One region of the Nocardioides sp. YIM 152588 genome, then DNA from elsewhere that is predicted to be linked to it. Evidence: predicted binding sites of a transcription regulator. Region 1 holds the regulator's gene; each other region holds the start of a gene.

Region 1 (7,097 bases):
CGTGACGGCCTGGCGAAGGCCCACCTGGACGAGATCGCGGAGCTCATCGACGCCGCGGACGGCCGCACGCTGGGCCTCTTCTCCAGCCGGCGCGCCGCCGAGACCGCGGCGGAGGAGATGCGCCGTCGGCTGCCGCACCTGACCACGCTCGCCCAGGGCGACGCGCAGCTGCCCGAGCTGGCCCGCCAGTTCGTCGACGACCCGCACACCTGCCTGTTCGGCACCCTGGGGCTGTGGCAGGGCCTCGACGTGCCGGGAGACACCTGCCAGCTGGTGATCATCGACCGGATCCCGTTCCCGCGGCCCGACGACCCGCTGATGAGCGCCCGGCAGCGCGCCGCCGACCGGGCGGGCGGCAACGGCTTCATGCAGGTCGCGGCGACGCACGCCGCGCTGCTGCTCGCCCAGGGCGCGGGCCGGCTGATCCGGACCCACGCCGACAAGGGCGTCGTCGCGGTGCTCGACCCGCGGCTGGCCACGGCGCGGTACGGCAGCTTCCTCAAGGCGAGCCTGCCGCCGATGTGGCCGACCACCGACCCGGCTGTGGTGCGCAAGGCGCTGGGGCGGCTCGCCGGCGCTGCGCCGGCCGAGCAGGCCGGCTGACCCCGAGCGCTGCCGGTGGTTGAGGTGCGAGCGGAGCGAGCCTCGAAACCACCCGCCCGGACCCTCAGCGGATCAGCGTGGCGCGCACCTTCTGCGGCGCCTTGTTGTCGCGGGGCTTGCCCTGGCACGTGTAGTTCCAGCCGCGCCCGAGGTCGCACCAGTAGCGGGTGCTGGCGTTCACCATGCTGACCTCGATCCACTTCACCTCGCCCTTGGTGAAGGGGAGCCGCTTCACCCGGCGGCCCTCGGAGTTGAGGGTCAGCCGCACCCGCTGGGGAGACTTGCCCGCGCGCTTGATGACGACCGCCGCGGAGCCGCCGATCGCGGGCGGGTTGCCCTTGACGACGAGCTTGAGCCGGCGCTGTCCCTTCGAGGCGGGCTTGAACCGCAGGGTCCGGGCGGCGAGGTGGTTGAGCTTGAAGGTGGTCGCGCTCTTCGGGTGGGCCGCGGTCGGCTTGATGCGCTTGTACAGCGGTGCCACCGGGTAGTACTTCTGCGCCCCCTCGTCGCTGTAGCTGGCGCGGGCGCGCCGGTTGGCGACCACGAAGTCGGTGAACACCTCGGTCATGTCGGTGCCGCGGGCCTCCAGGGCCTTGCGGATCGCCTGGACCGAGTAGCGCGACTTCGCGCCGGCACCGCTGTGCGCCATGGACTCCCAGAGCTCGCGGAGCAGGACGGGCATGCCTCCGTGCTGGGCGGGGAACCGGTCCGTGAGGTACTGGAAGAAGATCCAGGCCCCGTACGCGTAGGAGCCGTTGAAGGTGTCCAGCGGGGTCTGGGGGTGCCGGATCGGCCCGTACGGCAGGTAGGCGATGTTGTCGTTGACGTCGTCGTAGAGCTGGTCCTCGGCCCAGGTGGCGGTCGCCTCCAGGATCCAGGAGTCCTCGTCGACGTCGTAGCCGTACTGGACCGCGTGGAAGTACTCGTGGGCGGCGGTCACCTGGAGGTTCTCCAGCGGCGTACGACGGTTGAAGATGGCGTCGGTGTAGTTGTTGTCGAGGACGCAGTAGGCCCACGTGCGCAGGTGCAGGTCGCCGTAGGGGTCGCCGTCGATCACGTCGGGGTCGTCGGTGGTGCAGTAGCCGTACAGCGCCAGGGTGGCGGACACCAGCTGAGCGAGGTAGATGTCGGGCAGGTCGGCCTCGGTGGCGGTCATGCCGTCCGCGCCGCGCCCGTCGTCGCTGAGCACCGGCCGGTAGCCGGCGCCGGTGTAGGCGCCCGCCACGTGGTCCATCTCGCGCAGCACCGTGTCGACGTAGTCGGGGATGCCGTTGACCTCGCCCGAGAAGTTGCCGCCCGGGCCGTCGTCCTCGGCCGGCACCCTGTCCGCCGTGGTGGTGACCCAGTGCACGCAGACCTGGTCGCTGCACTCGTAGTACTGCGTGGCGGAGGCGTCGTAGCAGGCGTACTCGTGGTCGCACGTCGCGGGCCCGGTGGTGTCGGTGGGCCGGGCGAGCAGGCGTTGCGCCTGCTCGCGTTCGGCGGCCGGCAGCGCGGCGGCCTGGGCGGCCAGGTCGTGCAGCGCGATCGTGAGCTCGGCCGGCTCGTCCTCGGGCCCCTCGCCGTCGCCGTCCAGGATCTCCTGCACGGTCTCGAGCGCCTCCAGGGCGTGCTCCTGCGCCTGCTCCGCGGCCTGCTCGGGCAGGGTCGGCGCGACCGGTGCGGTGGGATCCGCCGTCGCTGCGGGGCCGACCGGGGCGAAGGCCAGGGTCCCGCTGAGGGCGAGGATCAGTCCGCCGAGGGCGGTTCGTCGGAGGCGCACGCGGGTGCTCGCATTTCGAAGGGGGGAGCGGATGGACGGGCTCGACCCTATGCCTCGACCCCGGGTGACGAGCAACGGCACCGCCATCCCCGCCCCGGTTCTCGGGGTGTCGTGGGGAGGGCGGTGCCGTCCGGGCGTGCTGTGGGGCCGAGGGGTCAGACGCGTCGGAGGACCGCGGTGACCTTGCCGAGGATCGTCGCGTCGGTGCCGTCGATCGGCTCGAACGCGGGGTTGTGCGGCAGCAGCCAGACCTTGCCGTCCTTGCGCTGGAACGTCTTGACCGTGGCCTCGCCGTCGATCATGGCGGCGACGATCTCGCCGTTCTCGGCGGTGCTCTGCTGCCGGATGACGACGTAGTCGCCGTTGCAGATCGCGGCCTCGATCATCGACTCACCGCTGACCTCGAGCAGGAACAGCTGGCCGTCGCCGACGAGCTGACGGGGGAGCGGGAAGACGTCCTCGACCCGCTCCTCGGCGAGGATCGGGCCGCCGGCCGCGATGCGGCCGACCACGGGCACGTTCGTCGCGGTCGGGGCGACGTCGCCGATCCCGGTCTCGTCCACCGGGCTCCCCTCGGTGCTGGAGATGGAGCGGCGCGCGGCCATCACCTCCGGGAGGAAGACCTCGATCGCGCGGGGGCGGTTGGGGTCGCGCTTGAGGTAGCCCTTCTCCTCCAGCACGCGCAGCTGGTGGGCGACGCTGGAGGTGCTGGTCAGGCCCACCGACGAGCCGATCTCGCGCATGCTCGGCGGGTAGCCGCGCTGCTCGATGGAGTCCTTGATGGTGGCGAGGATCCGCTGCTGCCGTGGGGTGAGGCCGGTGGCGTCGGGTGGGCCGTCCGGGAACTCGCGGACCGCGCCCCTGCCGCCCGTTCTCTTGTCGGTCATCGGGTCCTCCTCGGAACCTGCTGGCCTGCGCTGGCAGTGCTGCGCGGTGCCGTACGTCGTGGGCGTCCTGCTCCGTGTCGTGCCATGTCGTGCGAAGTCGTGCCAAGTCGTGCCAAGTCGTGCTGGTTCCCTGACGGTAGCGCGAGCGGCGCCGTCGATCAAACACGTGTTCGAAGTCGCGTGTCGCGTTTCGGGGGTCCCTGGCGTACTCGAACAATCGAACACGCATTCGAACAGGTCCTTGACCTGTTCGAACACCTGCTCTAACCTCGTACACGTGTTCGATCGAACAGATGATCGACGGACCGCCGGCAGAGACGCAACGGATCTGTCGGAGGGTCCGAGCAGAGTCTGATTCGCACCCGACAGCCCCGAGGCTCCGAACGACGGAGCCACTTCCCCCGGAGGTCACGATGAGCACCACCGTCAGCAGCATCAGCACCGCCCGTCCCGCCCGCACGGTCGCCCGCTCCCGCGGCAAGGCTGACCGATCCGGCGTGCGCCTGACCCGGCGCGGCCGCGTCGTGGTGTTCGTGCTCGGACTGCTGGTGGCCTTCGGCCTCGGCATCCTGCTGGCCTCCGGCTCGCTGGCGTCCGAGGAGAAGGGCGCCGCGCCGGTCGAGGTGGTGACGGTGGTTCCGGGCGACACCCTGTGGGACATCGCGAGCGACGCCGCCGCGGAGACCGGTACGTCCGACGTGCGGGCGATGATCCGCCGGATCCAGGAGCTCAACTCGCTGGACACCAGCTCGGTCTACGCCGGCCAGGACCTCCGGGTTCCGACCGCCTGACCCGCGCGCCGCACGGCGCGCCCACCGACACGTCCGTCGCCTCGACCCCGGCGGACGGGGCCCCTCAGGCCCAGGGGAAGACGAGGGGCGGGATCTCTGCAGAGATCCCGCCCCTCGCGCCATTTCCGTATGGCGGCCCCGCCGGCGCTGTCAGTCGCCGTAGCCGACGAGGGTGGGGTGGGCTTCGACGGCGGTGAGTGTGGTGGGGGCACCGGAGATGGTGACGGTGCCGTCGACGGGTTGCCAGGGGCCGCCGTTGACGCGGTAGTCGGCGGTGTAGGTGGCGTCGAGGCGGGGGTGGTACCGGCCGGTGTGCCGGTAGTTGTGGGTCAGGGCGAGCGCGGGGTAGGGGGCGCCGGCGGTGGTGGTGTCGCGGGTGGTGCCGTCACCGAAGTCCCAGTGGTACGTGGCGATGGTGATGTGCAGGTCCACGCGTTGGCCGAGGATGACGACGGTGCGCTCCAGGGGTGCGGCGGGGGAGTAGAAGTTGGTCTCGAAGTTGACCAGGGTCCGGCCGTCGGGTGGTTCGATCGCGAGCTCGGCGGCGTGGAGCGGGATGCGGCGGAAGGCTTCGAGGACCATGCCGAGGGTGATGGTGGCTGGCTCGGCGGCCTCGTCCTCGCCGGGGCAGTAGGTCCCCTCGGACAGGATGTTCCCCGTCTCGGGATCGGTGTACCAGAACGCGACCTCGTTCTGTCCATCCGGGCATACGGCGGGTTCGTAGCAGAGCGCCGCGCTCTCGAGGGCGCACGCGTTGTACTCGTGGTAGATCGGCGCTGTCGCGCCGGTTGTATTGTCGGATTCCGGCGGTGCGGAATCGTCCGGTATCTCTTCACTGGCGCCGATGGTGATTCCACTGTTGTCGGTCCCACCGTCGACGTCGGCGGTCGCGGGCGCGGTGGCAATGACGAGCGAGAGACTTCCCGTGGCGGCGACCAAGCCCAATCGCGCCAGTGTCCTACTCATCGATTGCTCCAGGAATGGACACGCCAGGACGTGCCCGTATGTTCCAGGATCTGGGTGACGGCCATGTCGGCCTTGTCGTACCGACCGTTCCGACCTGGTGCGCCGGCGACCCGTGTCGCGGTGGCGTGGATCTCGCTCGCTACCACCCACCTGCCGCTCCCGCTCGGGCTTGGTGTGGCTGAGGCCGTCAGAACGGTGTGCTTGCCGCCGTTGATGTGTCCGCCGCTTCCGTAGATGCGGTCGATCCACTGGACCGCGCCAGTGCAGAGCGAACACGCCTCCGCGTGCAGATCCTCCAGGCGAGTCGTGTCGCCGCTCGCTTGTGCGTAGCTGACGACCTCCCAGTAGTACTCGACGAACGCCTCGGCCCCGGCCTTCCCGTTCCGCGTCGCGGCGGCGGGCAGCGTGGGCTCGACGGGGCCGGGGTCGGGGGTCGCCGTGCTGGGTGGCGGCGCCGCGCTCGCGGACGGTGGTGTGGGCGCGGGGTCGGCCTCGGCGGCGCAGGCGCCGACCAGGAGTGTCGCGGCGGCGACGAGTGCCGCGGTCGTGGGTCGTCTGGGCACAGGTCCTCCTGGGGACTAGCCAGGTCGGAGGGAGCGTGCGGGAAGTATGGCGTGACCCCGGGCGCCGGCGCGGGCCAATGGAAGGACCTGTGGAAATCGCCGCGGCCCCGGCAGGCACGAGGCCTGCCGGGGCCGCGATGCGGTCCGTGGGAACGGGTCAGGACGACTGGCGGTAGGTCTCGACGACCGGGATCTCCGCGCCGGGGACGCACAGCGCCCAGACCTTGACCTTCTCCGGCGACTTGTCGCTGCTGCCGGAGGTCTGCGCGTTGCCACCGAACTGGACGATCCACCCGTCGAGGCGGTCGGCCTTCGGCGTGTTGGTGCTCCAGTCCATGCGGCCCGGGAAGGACGAGGAGACGGGGGTGTTGCGGCTGTTCGCGCCGGCCTCGATCCCGGTCACCTGGACGCCGCCGGAGATCGCGACGTCGGTCTGCTCCTGGCAGGCGACGGTGGCGATGGCGCCGGCGTTGGTGTTGCCCACGTCGTAGTACGCCACCGAGTAATAGGCGTCGACGAGGTTGTCGTCGCCCTTGGGGCCGCGGGGGCCGGTCTCGCCCTGCGGGCCGGTCTCGCCGGCGTCGCCCTTCTCGCCCTTCTCGCCGGGGGCGCCGGGGGCGGCCTCGGCCTGGAGCGACGTCAGGGTGCTCTTGGCGAGGTCCTGCGGCTTGATGGTGGAGTCCTTGATGTCGATCGAGCGGATCGAGCCGTTGGCGATGTCGCGCGAGCCGATCTGGTTGGCGGCGACGGCGCCGCCGACGCCGCTGAGCGTGGCGAGCAGGACGGCGCTGCCGGTGACGGTCAGGACGGCGGTGCGGTTGAGCTTCTTCATGACTGGTTCCCCCCAGTGGTGATCTGACGTGGCCGCGGGCACGGCTGCCCGCGGTGTGGTGTCGGTGTGCGGTGCCGGTGTGCGGAGCGGTCAGCCGACGCGGAGCGCGGTGACGTAGGAGGCGACGCTGACCTTGCCGGACTCGCTGGCGCCCTGGTCGTCCTGGTAGCCGAAGGCGAGGACCTGGACGGTCGTCGGCTCGGTGACCTCGACGACGCGGGTGGTGGAGCAGGTCGCCTCGCGGTTGGCGAGCGTGGACACGGTCCCCGTGAAGCAGGTGCCGAAGTCCTGGCCCCAGCTGGAGCCGTCGTCGACGCGGAGGGCGAGCTGCATCCGCACCTTGCCGGCGGTGGACTGGTTGGTGATGAAGAACCCGTCGGCGGTCAGCGCGTAGGTGCCGGCGTCGAGGCCGACGGTGTCGACCAGCGTGGCGTTGACCGACTCGGTGAACTTGCCGAACGAGCCGCCGACCTTGGTCACGGTCGTCAGCCCGGAGGCCTCGTATGCCGCCAGGCCGCCCTTGACGTCGCTGGCCGGGTCGCCCTGGGCGCCCTGCGGGCCGGCCGGCCCGGTCGCGCCGTCGTCGCCCTTGGGGCCGCGGGGGCCGGTCTCGCCCTGCGGGCCGATCTCGCCGTCGTCGCCCTTCTCGCCCTTCTCGCCGGGGGCGCCGGGGGCGGCCTCGGCCTGGAGGGA
Region 2 (7,097 bases), on a different contig from region 1:
CCGGGCCAGCCCGGCCACGATCACCTCGGCGACCAGCACGCGCAGGCCCTGCCCGGCCCCGCGGAACTTGCACACGTAGGTCCCGAGGTCGTCGCCCTCCACGATGCCGGGGAGGCTGCCCCCCTCGCGCAGGGGCGTGACGTACCGCGTGACCATGACGGTCGGCATCACAGGTGGAGCTTCTCCTTGATCAGGCGTCGCCGCTGCTCGGCGACGTCGAAGTCGGCGACGGGCCACCGCAGGTCCAGGCCGAGCAGCGCCTCGCGCAGCAGGTGGGCGACCGCGAGGTTGCGGTACCACTTCCGGTCCGCTGGGATCACGTGCCACGGCGCGTGCTGGGTGTGGGTGCGCTCCAGTGCGATCTCGTAGGCACGCTGGTACTCCGGCCAGAGCCGCCGGTCGTCGATGTCGCCCGGGCTGAACTTCCAGTGCTTCTCCGGGTTGTCCAGGCGCTGCAGGAGCCGGCGCTTCTGCTGCTCCGGGCTGATGTGCAGCATGCACTTGATGAGCACCGTGCCGCGCTCGATCTGCTCCCGCTCCCAGGCGTTGATGGCGTCGTAGCGGCGCTCGATCTCGTCCGGCGCCGCCAGTCCCCGCACCCGTGCGGCCAGCACGTCCTCGTACTGGGAGCGATCGAACACCCCGACGTACCCGGGCTCGGGCAGCGCGTTGGTGATCCGCCACAGGAAGTCGTGGGCGAGCTCCTCGTCGGTCGGCGCCTTGAAGGACGTGATCCGCACGCCCTGGGGGTCCACCAGCCCGACCGTCGAGCGCAGCGTGCCGCCCTTGCCGGAGGTGTCCATCCCCTGCAGGACCAGCAGCACGCTGCGTTCCCCGCCGGCCTGGCCGTGGGCGAAGAGCCGCTCCTGCAGCTCGGCGAGCTCCGCGCCCAGCTTGGCCAGCGCCTTCGTCCCGGACTTCTTGCCGCCCGCGAAGCCCGGCGTCCCGTCGGCCCGGTACGACGTCAGGTCGACCTCGCCTCCGGGCACCCGCAGCGCCGCGCCGAACTTCATGGCGCGAAGCCTACTGCCGGTCGGGCCGCGTCCGACGGCACGCCCCGGCGCCCGGCACGACCGGCGTGCCCGGCCCCGAGGTCGTGCTCAGTGCGCCAGGCCGCCGCGCCGGTTGACCAGCGGCGGCAGCGAGGACCACGGGAAGTCGATCCACAGGTCGGTCGACTTCCAGGAGTACTCCGGCTTGATCACCGAGCGCGGCTTCTCGTAGACCACCGCGGTGCGGGTCTCGGCGACGTGGTCGGCGCAGAAGTCGCGGACCGCCTCGAGCGTGCGCCCGCTGTCGGCCACGTCGTCGGCGATGAGCACCTTCATGCCGGTCAGGTCGATCGCCGCCGGCGTCGGCGGCAGCATCATCGGGACGTCCAGCCGCTGGTCCACCCCGGTGTAGAACTCGACGTTGACGGCCGAGAGGTTCTTCACGTCGAGGGCGTAGGCGAGGCCCATCGCGAGACCGAGGCCGCCGCGGGCGATGGCCAGCACGATGTCGGGCTCGAAGCCGTCGTCGACGACCTGGCGTGCGAGGTCCCGCACTGCCTCCCCGAAGGCCTCGTAGGTCAGGACCTCCCGCTCCGGCGCGGCCTCGCTCATCTCAGTGCTCATCCGCCCATTCTGTGGCACCGAGCTCCTCGCGCACCACCGCGAAGGCGACGCCCGCGGAATATCCCTTCCGCGCGAGCATGCCCGTCAGTCGCCGCATCGCGACCGTCTCGTCGAGGCCGCGCATGGACCTCATCTTCTTGCGGACCAGCACGCGGGCGGACTCCGACTCGGCTCCCGGATCGACCTCGTCGAGCACGCCGCGCAGCGTCTCCTCGTCGATGCCCTTGCGGCGCAGCTCCTGCGCCAGCGCCGGGCGCGCCAACCCTCGGGTCCGCCGCCGGCTGTCGACCCAGGCGCGGGCGAACGCCTCGTCGTCGATCAGGCCGACCTCGGTGAAGCGGTCGAGCAGACGCTCGGCGATCTCCTCGGGGACGTTGCGCCGTGCCAGGCGCGCAGCCAGCTCGTGGCGGCTGCGCGCCTGACCCGTCAGCTGGTCGAGCAGGATCTTGCGGGCGATGGCCTCGTGGTCGGGCTCGGGGTCGACGTCTCGCTGCGCGTCGCCGACCCCGGGCCCCGCGCCGACGCCCTTGCCGTCACCGCTGCCCAGCATCAGAAGCTGTCGACGCCGATCGGCTCGTCGGACAGGTCGTCGACCTGCGGGGTGACGCCGAGCTTCTCCAGGATCTTCTTCTCCAGCTCGTTGGCCAGGTCAGGGTTGTCCTTGAGGAAGTTGCGGGCGTTCTCCTTGCCCTGGCCGAGCTGGTCGCCCTCGTAGGTGTACCAAGCGCCCGCCTTACGGACCAGGCCCGCCTCGACGCCCACGTCGATCAGGCCGCCCTCGCGGCTGATGCCCTGGCCGTACATGATGTCGAACTCCGCCTGCTTGAACGGCGGGGCCACCTTGTTCTTGACGACCTTGACCCGGGTCCGGTTGCCGACCATGTCGGTGCCGTCCTTGAGGGTCTCGATCCGGCGCACGTCGAGGCGGACCGAGGCGTAGAACTTCAGCGCCCGACCACCGGTGGTGGTCTCCGGCGAGCCGAACATGACGCCGATCTTCTCGCGCAGCTGGTTGATGAAGATCGCGGTCGTCTTGGACTGGTTGAGCGCACCGGTCATCTTCCGGAGCGCCTGGCTCATCAGGCGGGCCTGGAGACCCACGTGGCTGTCGCCCATCTCGCCCTCGATCTCGGCCCGCGGCACCAGCGCGGCCACGGAGTCGATGACGATCAGGTCGAGCGCGCCGGAGCGGACCAGCATGTCCGCGATCTCCAGCGCCTGCTCACCCGAGTCGGGTTGCGAGACCAGCAGGGCGTCGGTGTCGACGCCGAGCGCCTTCGCGTACTCCGGGTCGAGCGCGTGCTCGGCGTCGATGAACGCCACGATGCCGCCGGCGCGCTGGGCGTTGGCCACCGCGTGCAGGGCGACCGTCGTCTTACCGGAGGACTCCGGACCGTAGATCTCCACGACCCGGCCGCGCGGCAGGCCACCGAGGCCCAGCGCGACGTCGAGCGAGATCGCACCGGTCGGGATCACGTCGAGCGGGGCCCGGGTCTCGTCGCCCAGGCGCATCACCGAGCCCTTGCCGTAGGACTTCTCGATGTTGAGAAGGGCGGCGTCGAGCGCCTTCATACGGTCGTCAGCGGCCATGGCTGATCTCCTTGTGCTGGATTGCTGCGCGGAAGTCTTCGTCGCGTTCTTGGCGGTTTTGCGTGTCATCTCGGGCGGTGACGCTAGACCAGACCTCCGACACTTCGTCCCTCCCCCCGCCGTCCTGGGGAGGGACGCCGTGTGCTGCGTGGCGATCCCCAGGGACCGAGCCTGCGGAGGGCGGACGACGTGACGCCGGTGCTCGTCTCGCCGCTCGCTCACCGACTACGCTAGGCGAACGGGTGTTCGAACGCAGGATTTCCTCGGCGTGTCGCTCATTCGCCGCCGACGGCGGCGTCGAGGGCGGCCTCCTCGGCCGGCACGGCGTGCCGCTCCGCGTGGGCACGGACGGCGGCGCCGATCACGCCCAGGGCGAGCGCCAGGGTCACCAGCGCCAGCGTCGGGTAGCCGGCCAGGTCCACGATCAGCCCGGCGAGCGCGCCGGCGCCGGCCGCGGTCATGCCCATCACCAGGTCCGACGTGCCCTGCACGGCGGTGCGCGCCTCCAGCGGCGCGTGCTCGGCGACCAGGGTCGACGCGGAGACCATCGCGAACGACCAGCCCACGCCGAGCAGGAAGAGCCCCGCCGAGACCTGCCACGACATGCCGCTGGGCGAGGAGGCGCAGAGCAGCAGCGCCGCGATCAGCACCCCGCCCCCGGCGCCCAGCACGGGCGGCCGGCCCACGCGGTCGGCGAGGACGCCGACCAGCGGCGAGAAGGCGAACATGCCCAGCACGTGGCCGCTGATCACCAGGCCGATGATCTCCAGCTCGGCACCGCCGTGCTCCATGTGCAGCGGCGTCATCACCATCACCCCGACCATGGCCGCGTGCGCCATCGCCAGGCCGGCGATGGCGTAGCCCAGCACCGGGCGCGCGGCCACCGCCGCTCGGGCGGCCCGCCACGACGACGTACCGACCGGGGGGACGGTCGCGCCGGCGGCCGGCACCGCGCGCTCGGTCTCGGCCAGCCGCTGGGCCAGCTGCAGCGGGTCGGGGCGCAGGCCGACGGTCACCACGATCGCCGCCAGCAGCATGCCCATCGCGGCGATGGCGAACGGGCCGGCCAGCTCCGGGATGCCGACGGTCCGGGCGAAGGCGCCCGCCGGGCCGGTCAGGTTCGGGCCGGCGACGGCACCGATCGTGGTCGCCCAGACCACCAGCGACAGCGACCGGGCGCGGTCGTGGTCGGTGGCCAGGTCGGTGGCGGCGTACCGCGCGGCGCTGTTGGCCGCCGTCGCCGCGCCCAGCAGGACCGCACCACCCAGGAGCACGACCATCGACTCCACCACGCCGGCCAGGACCACCAGCGCGCCGCCGCTGGCGCCGAGCAGGTAGCCGGTGGCCAGGCCGAAGCGTCGGCCGCGGCGCCCCATCAGCCCGGCCAGCAGGAACGAGATCACCGCCGCGCCCAGCACCTGCGACGTCTGCGCGAGCCCGGAGAGCGCCTCGGAGCCCGACAGGTCGCGGGCGAGCAGCGAGGCCGTCGCGATGCCGATGGTGATGCCGATGGCGCCGACCGCCTGGGTCAGCACCAGGACGCGCACCGTCCGGCGCTGGGCCCACGCGCGGTCATGGGAGTGGCTCAACGGTCGCGCTCCGGAAGCCCGAGCGTCTCGTGGACCGCGCGCCACACCTCCTTGGGCGTCACGCCGGCGTCGAGCGCCTCGCGCGCCGTCCGGTGCTCCAGCGAGCCCATCACGACCTGGTCGGCCCATGCCGAGGCGTACCCCGCCCCGAGGTGCTCTTCCATCCGCGACCAGAACTCCGTGTGCCTCACGGGTCCATCATCCCCGACGCCTCCGAACCCCGGCGATCGGATTCCGGTCAGCACTCCGGGCCTTCCTGCCACAGCGGGGCGGCCCGAGGCGGGTAGTCCCTGACGAAAAGCACCTGAATCCCCGTCCGCGGGGTGCTTTTGGTCAGGGACTACCCCGCTCTTGGCGGTCAGCCCTCCCGGCCTTCCTGCCACACCCGGGTCACGAGCGGCACGCCAGGGCGGTACGCGAGGTGGACGTGGGTCGGTGCGTCGAGCAGGGCGAGGTCGGCGCGCGCGCCGACGGCGATCCGCCCCACGTCGTCGCGGTCCAGCGCGAGGGCGCCGGTCGCGGTCGCGGCGTGCACGGCCTCCTCGGGGGTCATCCCCATCTCCCGCACCGCCATCGCGATGCAGAACGGCAGCGAGCTGGTGTAGCAGGAGCCCGGGTTGCAGTCGCTGGCCAGCGCGACCCGCACACCGGCGTCGAGGAGCCGGCGGGCGTCCGGGTAGGGCTGGCGGGTGGAGAACTCCACGCCCGGCAGCAGGGTGGCCACCGTGCCCGAGTCGGCGAGCGCCGCCACGTCCTCGTCCGAGAGGAACGTGCAGTGGTCGACCGCGGCCAGGCCCAGCTCGCAGGCCAGGCGGACCCCCTCGCCGTACGTCAGCTGGTTGGCGTGCAGCCGCCCCCGGAGGCCGGCCGCGGCGCCGGCCGCCAGGATCCGCCGCGCCTGGTCGGCGTCGAAGGCGCCGGTCTCGCAGAAGACGTCGATCCAGCGCGCGTGCGGTGCGGCCGCCTCGAGCATCGGACCGGTGACCAGGTCGACGTAGCCGGCCGGGTCGTCGGCGTACTCGGCGGGGACCACGTGGGCGCCGAGGAACGTGGTCTCCGGCGTGGCCTCGCGGGCGATCCGCAGTCCGCGGGCCTCGTCCTCCACGCTCAGGCCGTAGCCGGACTTGATCTCCACCGTCGTCGAGCCCTGGCGCCGCATCTCGTCGACCAGCCGGGCCACGTTGGCGCGGAGGTCGTCGTCGCTCGCACCGCGGGTCGCCGCCACCGTGGTGCGGATGCCGCCGGCGGCGTACCGCTCCCCCGCCATCCGGGCGCGGAACTCCAGCGCCCGGTCGCCGGCGAAGACGAGGTGGCTGTGGCTGTCCACGAAGCCGGGGATCACGGCGCGGCCGCCGGCGTCGATCCGGGTGTCGGCGTCGGGGGCGTCCGAAGCGCGGCCCACCCACGCGATCCGCCCGCCCTCCCAGACGACCGCCGCGTCGGCGAGCGTCGCCAGCGGACCGGCACCGGTGCCGTCGAGCGTCGGGTCGTTCGTGGCCAGCTCACCGATCCCGGTCAGCAGCGTCGCGGTCATCTGGGTGCTCACTTCCCCGTCGTGGTCCACAGTCGTCCGATGGCGCGGCCGAGGTCCGCGCCCACCTGTGGGTGGTCGCCCTCGAAGACGACCCGCCCGTCCACCATCACCCGCCGGACGTCGGCCGGCGCGGCGGCGTACACGGCCGTGTGCTGGTCGGCTCCGCTGCCCGCGGTCCGCGGGCTCTCCGGGTCGATCGTGACCAGGTCCGCCGGCTCGCCCACCGCGATCCGACCCGCGCCGAAGCCGAGCAGCTGGTCGGCGGTGAACCGTCCGCGCCGGATCGAGGCGAGGCGCTCGTGGCCCTCCAGGGCACGCATCTCGTCGAACGGGTCGATGATCGCCTGGCTGTCGCTGCCGAGGCTGAGCCGCACGCCGGCGTCGTGCAGCGCCCGGGCGGGGCCGATCCCGTCGCCGAGGTCGCGCTCGGTGGTCGGGCAGAAGCTGACCTCGGTGTCGGTCTCGGCGAGCAGCCCGACGTCGTCGGCGGTCAGGTGCGTGGCGTGCACCGCGGTGGTCTCCGGGCCGAGCGCGCCGGCCTCGGCGAGCAGGCGGACCGGGGTCATCCCGTACGCCGCCAGGCAGGCCTCGTTCTCGGCGGGCTGCTCCGAGACGTGGATGTGCAGCTGCCGGCCCTGCGTCGCCTTCGCGACCGTGGCGAGCTGGTCCCGCGGGACCGCGCGCACGGAGTGGATGGCGCCGCCGACCCGGTCGTGCTCGATGTCGGCCACGCGCGCCGCCCACCGGTCGGCGTCCCCGTCGTCGAAG
Region 3 (7,097 bases), on a different contig from region 1:
TCGGCGAGCAGGTTGCCGTGGCCGAGCACCTCGTGGATCACGTCGGGCTCGGGGGTGTAGAGCGGCAGGGCGTGGTGGCGCAGGTACTGGGTGGAGTGGAAGACCCCGTCGGCCAGCGACCCGTAGAACTCCTCCAGCGGCACGATGCCGGCGGCCGGGACGTAGGAGAAGCCGGTCAGCCGCTGCAGACCGGCCGTCACCTCGTCCAGCTGGGGCACCCGGTCGGCGGGCAGGTCGAGCGCGGCCTTGGCCTCGTTGAAGGCCCGACAGGCGTAGCGCTCGTGCAGCGGCGCGATGTGCCGGGAGACGGTGGCCCAGACCTCGTTCTCGACGTCCGTGTAGTCGATCCGCGGCACCGGGTCGCCGGGACGCCAGCCGAGGGCGACCTGGGCGATCTCGTTGCGGCGGGCGCGGTAGGCCGGGTCGTTCACGCCGGGGTGGTCGTCCCCGAGGTGGACGGTCACGGAGCCGTCCTCGCCGGTGGTCACCGGTGAGTAGAGCTGGCCTTCCTCGAACATCCGCGCCTCCTGCTGGCGATCGACATGTGACGTAGGTCTCTTTCTCGCCACGCTACGTCGCGCCACTATCTGCGGCAAGTCGGCGCATCCGCCGCAGATCCTCCGCACCATCCGCAGGCGAGCCGCCGCGCTAGTCGTAGGCGGCCTCGACCTCCCACCCGGTCGGCCGCCAGCGCAGCAGCCACGCGCTCCCGTCCAGGCCGACCACCTGGAACCGCGCCGAGCGGCCACCCTCGCCCGCCCCGGTCCACCAGCCCTCGTCCACCGGCCACGGCCCCGCCCAGCCGGCCACCGTGCGCCAGGTGCGCCGCTCACCGCCGACCACCCGGAACCGGTACGGCGCCCCGGTGACCACCCCGCGCTCGGTGACCGCGACGTCGTGGCCGGCGGGGTCGACCACCTCCGCGGGCAGCGGCTCGGGGAAGACGCGGGTCGGCGACGGCCCCGGGATCCTGCCCGGCCACGGCGGGCGGGCGTCGCGCAGCCCGACCGGTCGCTCGCCCCACGGCACCCACGCCTGGCGGTCGGACGCGCCGCGGCCGCCCTGCAGCACGGGCACCCGCACGGCGTCGTACCCGACCATGGCCTGGACGCGGGCCACGCCGCGGACCACCTGCTCCTCCGCGCCGCCGCCCCACAGCCCGTCGGCGTGGTCGCCGGCGGGCTCCACCGTCTCGGGCACGAACCGCACCCGCTCGATCGGGGCGCCCACCGCCCCCGCCTGCCGGCGGCTGCGCAGCCCCGACCCGGCCTGGAGCTGCCAGTGCACGCGGTCCACGAGGTCGCGGGAGGTGAAGCAGCGCGGGTGCACCCAGGTGCGGGCGCTCATCCCGCCCTCCCCCTCGGCCACCGCGGCGGCGTCGAAGATCGCCTCGACCCGGACCGCGGTGGCCACCAGCTGGCGGTCCGCGAGCCCGGCGACGAACCGCTCCGCGGTGGTCCGGACGCTGAACGTCACCGCCTCGGCCGAGTCCAGCGGCGGCTCGAACCCGATCTCGCGGACCAGCTCCGGCGGCGGCGTGCGGGCGCCAGCCAGGGCGGTCCCCTCGCCGCGCACCCGGCGCCACAGGTCAACGCCGTAGCCGCCGAACCGGTTGCTCACCTCGTCGGCGCCGAACGCCGCGAACTCCCCCAGCCGGACCAGGCCGAGCCGGCGCAGCAGGTCGACCAGGCGCCGCCCCTCCTCGCCGTCGTCGGCGAGCGCGGTCACCGGCAGGTCCCGCAGGTACGACGCCGAGCCGCCCGCCGGGACCACGGTGCACCCCTGCGGCGGCGCCGCCCGGGCGGCCCGCTCGGCGGTGTAGAGGTCGTCAGCGACGCCGGTCCGGCAGTCCCAGACCCCGAGGCCGACCAGCTGCTCGGCGAGCAGGGCGGCGGCGGCCTCCTCGCCGCCGTGGTAGCGGCCGGGGGCGCTCACCGCGAGCAGGCCGGGGCGGATCGGCGCGATGCCGGGGCGGAGCTCCTCGACCGCGGCGAGCACCGGCTCGAACCAGCGGGCGTCGCGCTCGGGGCCGTCGGCGAGCAGGAGCAGCTCGGGGCAGCGCGCCTGCGCGTCGCGGCGGCGCTGCCCGCGGCGTACCCCCTCGGCGCGGGCGGCGGCGTTGCAGACCGTCACCCGGTTGGCCGAGAGGACGGCCGCGGGCGTGGTCCGGCCCGCACGCACGCCGTCAGCGCCGTCGGGGCCGTCGGTGCCGTCGGAGTCAGCGCGCTCCATCAGCGCCGCGGTCACCGACCAGTCCGGGCACCAGACCACCAGGACCCGGGGCACGCTAGCCCGCCACCGAGCCCGAGCCGGCGCCCCAGGAGACGCCCTCTGCGTCCTCGCCGAACGGCAGCACGACCTCGCCGGCGCGCGGCCGACCGGTGCCGCGCACCGCGACGGACGCCCGATGCCGGCGCAGCCGCCCGTACCCCTGCCCCAGCCCCTCCCAGCGGGTCTCGGTGGCGGTGATCGTGGCGTCGCAGCGCGGCCACTCGCCGTGCACCACGAGGACCGCGGAGCGGGCGCGCAGCCGCGCCTCGAGGACGGAGGCGGACTTGGGGTCGATCCGCCCCGCCGGGCGCAGCACGACCACCCGGAGCACGTCCACGAGCGCCGCGCAGACCTCGACCCAGTGCTCGCCGGGCGAGGGGACCAGGACCGTGCGGGTCAGGTCGACGCCGAGCTGGTGGGCGGCCTCGACGCCGAAGTCGGACCAGCCGACGAAGCCGACCCAGTCCCCCGCCGCCGAGGCGCCGGCGGCGAGCGCCATCGCCAGGGAGGCGGTGTCGACGGCGTACGTGCCACCGGTGCGCAGCGCGACCAGCCCGTCGAGGGCGGGCGACACCGGCACGCCGAGGCGCGACGGACCTCCCTCGAGCGCCTGGATCCGCCCGCGCAGCTGCGCGAGGACGGACTCGTCGACGGCCGTTGCTCCCACCCGACCATTGTCGAACACATGTTCGATCCGGGCAAGCGGAATGGCCTAGACCGGTGGGTGTTTGGGCGTCGTCACATCCCGATTGGCCCCTTTCGGCCCGAATTCGGGGCCAATCGGGATGTGACGACGCGCCCCACGCGCAACAGCCACCCGACAGGTCAGGTGCGCTTGCGCTTCTCCCGCGGTCGCACCTGGAGGACGATCGGGGTGCCGACGAAGCCGAACTCCTCGCGCAGCCGCCGCTCGATGAACCGCTCGTACCCGGCGTCGAGCTTGCCGGTGGTGAACAGCACGAAGGTCGGCGGCGAGGTCGACGGCTGGGTGCCGAAGAGCACCCGCGGCTGCTTGCCGCCCCGCACCGGGTGCGGGTGCTCGGCCACCAGCCGGCCGAGGAACGCGTTGAGGGCGCCGGTCGGGACCCGGGTCTCCCAGCCCGCGATGGCGCGGTCCAGCGCCGGGACCAGCCGGTCGACGTGCCAGCCGGTCTTGGCGGTGATGTTGATCCGCGGCGCCCACTGGACCTGGACCAGGTCGCGCTCGATCTCGCGGTCGAGGTAGTAGCGGCGCTCGTCGTCGACGGTGTCCCACTTGTTGAAGGCGATGATCAGCGCCTTGCCGGCCTCGCGGACCTCCTGGAGGATCCGCATGTCCTGCTCGGCGACGGACTGGCCGGCGTCGAGGACCAGCACGCAGACCTCGGCCCGCTCGATCGCCGTCGTGGTGCGCAGCCAGGCGTAGTACTCGTGGCCCGACGCCTCCTTGACCCGCTTGCGGATGCCGGCGGTGTCGATGAACCGCCACTCCCGGCCGCCGAGCTCGATCAGCTCGTCCACGGGGTCGACGGTGGTGCCCGCGACGTTGTCGACGACCACCCGCTCCTCCCCGGCGAGCTTGTTGAGCAGCGAGGACTTGCCGACGTTCGGGCGGCCGACGATGGCGATCCGGCGGGGACCGCCGACCTCCTCCTCGACCTCCTCCGCCTCGGGCAGCACCGAGAGGATCGCGTCGAGCAGGTCGCCGGAGCCGCGGCCGTGCAGCGCCGAGACCGAGAGCGGCTCGCCCAGGCCGAGGTTCCACAGGCCGTAGGCCTCCGCCTCGACGCGCTCGTCGTCGACCTTGTTGGCGGCCAGCACCACCGGCTTGCCGGACTTGCGCAGCACCTTCACGACCGCCTCGTCGGCGTCCGTGATCCCGACGGCGGCGTCGACCACGAAGAGCACCGCGTCGGCCAGCGAGACGGCGATCTCGGCCTGGACCTTGATCCGCTCCGCCATCCCCTTCGCGTCGGGGTCCCAGCCGCCGGTGTCGACCAGCGTGAAGGCGCGGCCGCCCCACTCGGCGTCGTAGGAGACCCGGTCGCGGGTCACGCCCGGGATGTCCTCGACCACGGCCTCCCGGCGCCCGAGGATCCGGTTGACCAGGGACGACTTGCCAACGTTGGGGCGGCCGACCACGGCCAGGACCGGGAGGTTGATGTCAGTCATCGGATTCCTTCGCGAGCTCGATCTCCGGCAGCGGACCGGGGAGCTCCCGACCGGTCTCGCTGAGGGCGGCGGCGAGTTCCTCGCGCATCCGCCCGTGCAACAACGCGCTGAGAGCGCCCACCTGTTCCGCCGTGCGCGGCCATGAGTGGAGAGTCACAGGGATCGGGGTGCCGACCACGAGGTCGATCCTGTCACCCTTCGGCGGCAGGGAACCACTCGCGCCGCCCGGCACCCGGCTCCCCACGAACGTCAGCGGTACGACGGGGGCGCCCGTCACCATCGCCAGGTAGGCCGCGCCGCGCCGGAACGTGCGCAGCTCGCCGCCCCCGCGCGTCCCCTCCGGGAACACCCCGACCACGCCACCCTCGCGCAGCACCCGGACCGCGGTACGGACCGCGCCGGGGTCGACGCGGAACCGGTCCAGCGGCACCTGGCCGGCCAGCCGCAGGAACGCCCCGCCCAGCGGCGAGGCGAACATCTCGATCTTGGTCAGCGCGTGCACCGGCCGCGGCGCGAAGAGCGCCATCAGGGGGCCGTCGACGAGCCCGATGTGGTTGGCGGCGAGCACCACCGGCCCCGTGGCCGGGAAGCGCTCGGGGTGGTGCACCCGGACGTCGTACCGCCGCCGGACCAGCCAGCGCGCGGCCGGGCGCCCGCCCGCGAGCAGCCAGCGGGTCGGCGTGGCGACGCGGTCGCTCCGAGGGTGCTGCCGGTGGGCCCCGCGCTCGTCGGGGTCCAGTCTCATGACCCGCCGACGGCGGTCATGCCCTCCTCGACCAGGCCGGCGACCAGGTCGACGACCTGCTCCAGGGTCTGGTGCGTGGAGTCGATGTGGATCGCGCCGTGGACGCGGGTCAGCGGCGCCACCGCGCGGCCGGAGTCGATCTTGTCGCGGGCGAGCAGCGACGCCTCGGTGGCGCCGACGTCGGCGCCGCCGTTCTCCAGCGCGCGCCGCGCGGCACGGGCGGCGGGGTCGGCGGTCAGGTAGACCTTGACCTCGGCCTGCGGCCAGACCACGGAGGCGATGTCGCGGCCCTCGACGACGATGCCGCCCTCGCCCACGAGCTCGCGCTGCAGGGCGACCAGGCGCTCGCGCACCGCGGGCACCGCGCTGACCGGGGAGACGGCCGCGTTGACGGCGTCGGTGCGGATCTCCACCGACACGTCGGTCCCGTCGACGGCGATGGTCGGGCCCAGCGGGTCGGTGCCGGAGACGATGTCGGGCCGGCCGGCGGCCGCGGCGACCGCGTCGGCGTCGTGGACGTCGATCCCCTGGGCGAGCATCCACCAGGTCATCGCCCGGTACTGGGCGCCGGTGTCGAGGTAGCGCAGCCCGAGGCGGTCGGCGACCGCGCGGCAGGTGCTGGACTTGCCGGACCCGGAGGTGCCGTCGACGGCCACGACCACCCCGGAGGTCTGCGCCACGGAGGCGGGGCGGGCCGGGTCGGAGGCGGGGTGCGGGGCGTCGTTCACGGGCCGCAATCCTACCGGTGAGCGGCCCAACCCCTCGATTCGAGCGCCCCCAGCAGCTCCTCCGCGTGCTCCGCGGCGACGTCGAGCTCGACCAGGCCGACCAGGCGTCCGGGGTCGTGGTCGATCCGCACGTCCTCAATGTTGACGCCGCTGTCGCCGGCGTCGGCGAAGAGCCGGGCCAGCTCGCCCGGGTGGTCCGGTACGGCGACGACGACGGCGACCATCGGGCGCGGCGGCCCGCCGTGCTTGCCGGGGATCGCGAGGGTGCCGGCGACGCCGTGCGCGAGCAGCGACGCGAGGCCCGCGCGGTCACCGTCGCGGACAGCGTCGAGGGCGAGGTCGAGGCGGTCGCGCAGCTCGCCCAGGAGCGCCGCGACGGCCGTCGCGTTGCCGCCGATGATCTGGCTGTAGAGGCCGGGGTCGCCGGCGGCGATCCGGGTCACGTCCCGCACGCCCTGGCCCGAGAGCGCCAGGTGGTCGGCCGACGCGCCGGCCAGGGTGCCGGCGACCAGCGCCGAGACCAGGTGCGGCACGTGCGAGGTGCGGGCGACTGCACGGTCGTGTTCCTCCGGGCGCATCCGCACCACGACGCCGCCGCAGACCTCGGCCAGCGCCTCGACCAGCCGGACGCCGGCGGCCCGGGCGTCCGCGGCGGGGGTGACCGCCCACGGGCGGCCGTCGAAGAGGGCGGCCGAGGCGGCCAGCGGACCGGAACGCTCGCTGCCCGCCATCGGGTGGCTGCCGACGTACCGGTCGAGCCCGGGCTGCCCGGCCAGCGCGTCCAGGGGCGCCAGCTTCACGCTGCCGACGTCGGTGACCACGGCGTCCGGCGAGGCGACGAGGGCGGCGCGGATCGCCTCCGCGAGGTGGTCCGGCGGCACCGCGACGACGACCAGCTCCGGGGTGTCCCCCGGCTCGGCGGGGCGTCCGGCGCCGAGGCCGGAGGCGGTCCGCACGTGGTCGGGGTCGAGGTCGCTGAGCAGTACCTCGAGGCCGGCCCGGCGGCAGGCCAGCGCCACGGAGGTGCCGATCAGCCCGGTGCCGACGACCTGGACGGGTCCGGTCAGGACGGAGGTGGAGGCTTCGGGCACGGCCGACAGCGTACTCACGCGCGAGGGCCGCGCCCGCGACCGCCCGCACCCGGTGACCGGTCGGTAATGCCACGAGAACACGCCTCACCTGCGAGAATCGCCCGGTGACCG

What was found. Region 1 encodes LexA, which represses DNA repair genes until DNA is damaged. Its sites were predicted from a motif close to TCGAACANNTGTTCGA; they were not measured.
Region 2: the regulator LexA is predicted to act here: its motif matches at 3,441-3,456, upstream of recA (recombinase RecA).
Region 3: the regulator LexA is predicted to act here: its motif matches at 2,949-2,964, upstream of imuA' (DnaE2-dependent mutagenesis accessory factor ImuA').

The regions. Positions count from the first base shown of each region.
Region 1 is NZ_JBEGDJ010000004.1:139,329-146,425, reverse strand. It holds gene ABLM29_RS04220 (ATP-dependent DNA helicase) at 1-603, shown strand, start outside; gene ABLM29_RS04215 (MXAN_6640 family putative metalloprotease) at 668-2,365, opposite strand; gene lexA (transcriptional repressor LexA) at 2,521-3,252, opposite strand; gene ABLM29_RS04205 (LysM peptidoglycan-binding domain-containing protein) at 3,666-4,043, shown strand; gene ABLM29_RS04200 (PKD domain-containing protein) at 4,194-5,009, opposite strand; gene ABLM29_RS04195 (DUF6318 family protein) at 5,006-5,572, opposite strand; gene ABLM29_RS04190 (collagen-like triple helix repeat-containing protein) at 5,730-6,404, opposite strand; gene ABLM29_RS04185 (collagen-like triple helix repeat-containing protein) at 6,495-7,097, opposite strand, start outside.
Region 2 is NZ_JBEGDJ010000001.1:11,958-19,054, reverse strand. It holds gene ABLM29_RS00100 (HipA family kinase) at 1-168, opposite strand, end outside; gene ABLM29_RS00095 (PPK2 family polyphosphate kinase) at 168-1,013, opposite strand; gene ABLM29_RS00090 (phosphoribosyltransferase) at 1,101-1,616, opposite strand; gene ABLM29_RS00085 (regulatory protein RecX) at 1,606-2,166, opposite strand; gene recA (recombinase RecA) at 2,166-3,206, opposite strand; gene ABLM29_RS00075 (MFS transporter) at 3,482-4,795, opposite strand; gene ABLM29_RS00070 (DUF3046 domain-containing protein) at 4,792-4,986, opposite strand; gene hutI (imidazolonepropionase) at 5,154-6,329, opposite strand; gene ABLM29_RS00060 (formimidoylglutamate deiminase) at 6,338-7,097, opposite strand, start outside.
Region 3 is NZ_JBEGDJ010000026.1:31,307-38,403, forward strand. It holds gene ABLM29_RS13510 (phenylalanine 4-monooxygenase) at 1-518, opposite strand, end outside; gene ABLM29_RS13515 (Y-family DNA polymerase) at 649-2,286, opposite strand; gene imuA' (DnaE2-dependent mutagenesis accessory factor ImuA') at 2,288-2,938, opposite strand; gene der (ribosome biogenesis GTPase Der) at 3,097-4,422, opposite strand; gene ABLM29_RS13530 (lysophospholipid acyltransferase family protein) at 4,415-5,167, opposite strand; gene cmk ((d)CMP kinase) at 5,164-5,895, opposite strand; gene ABLM29_RS13540 (prephenate dehydrogenase) at 5,907-6,986, opposite strand; gene ABLM29_RS13545 (GAF domain-containing SpoIIE family protein phosphatase) at 7,091-7,097, shown strand, end outside.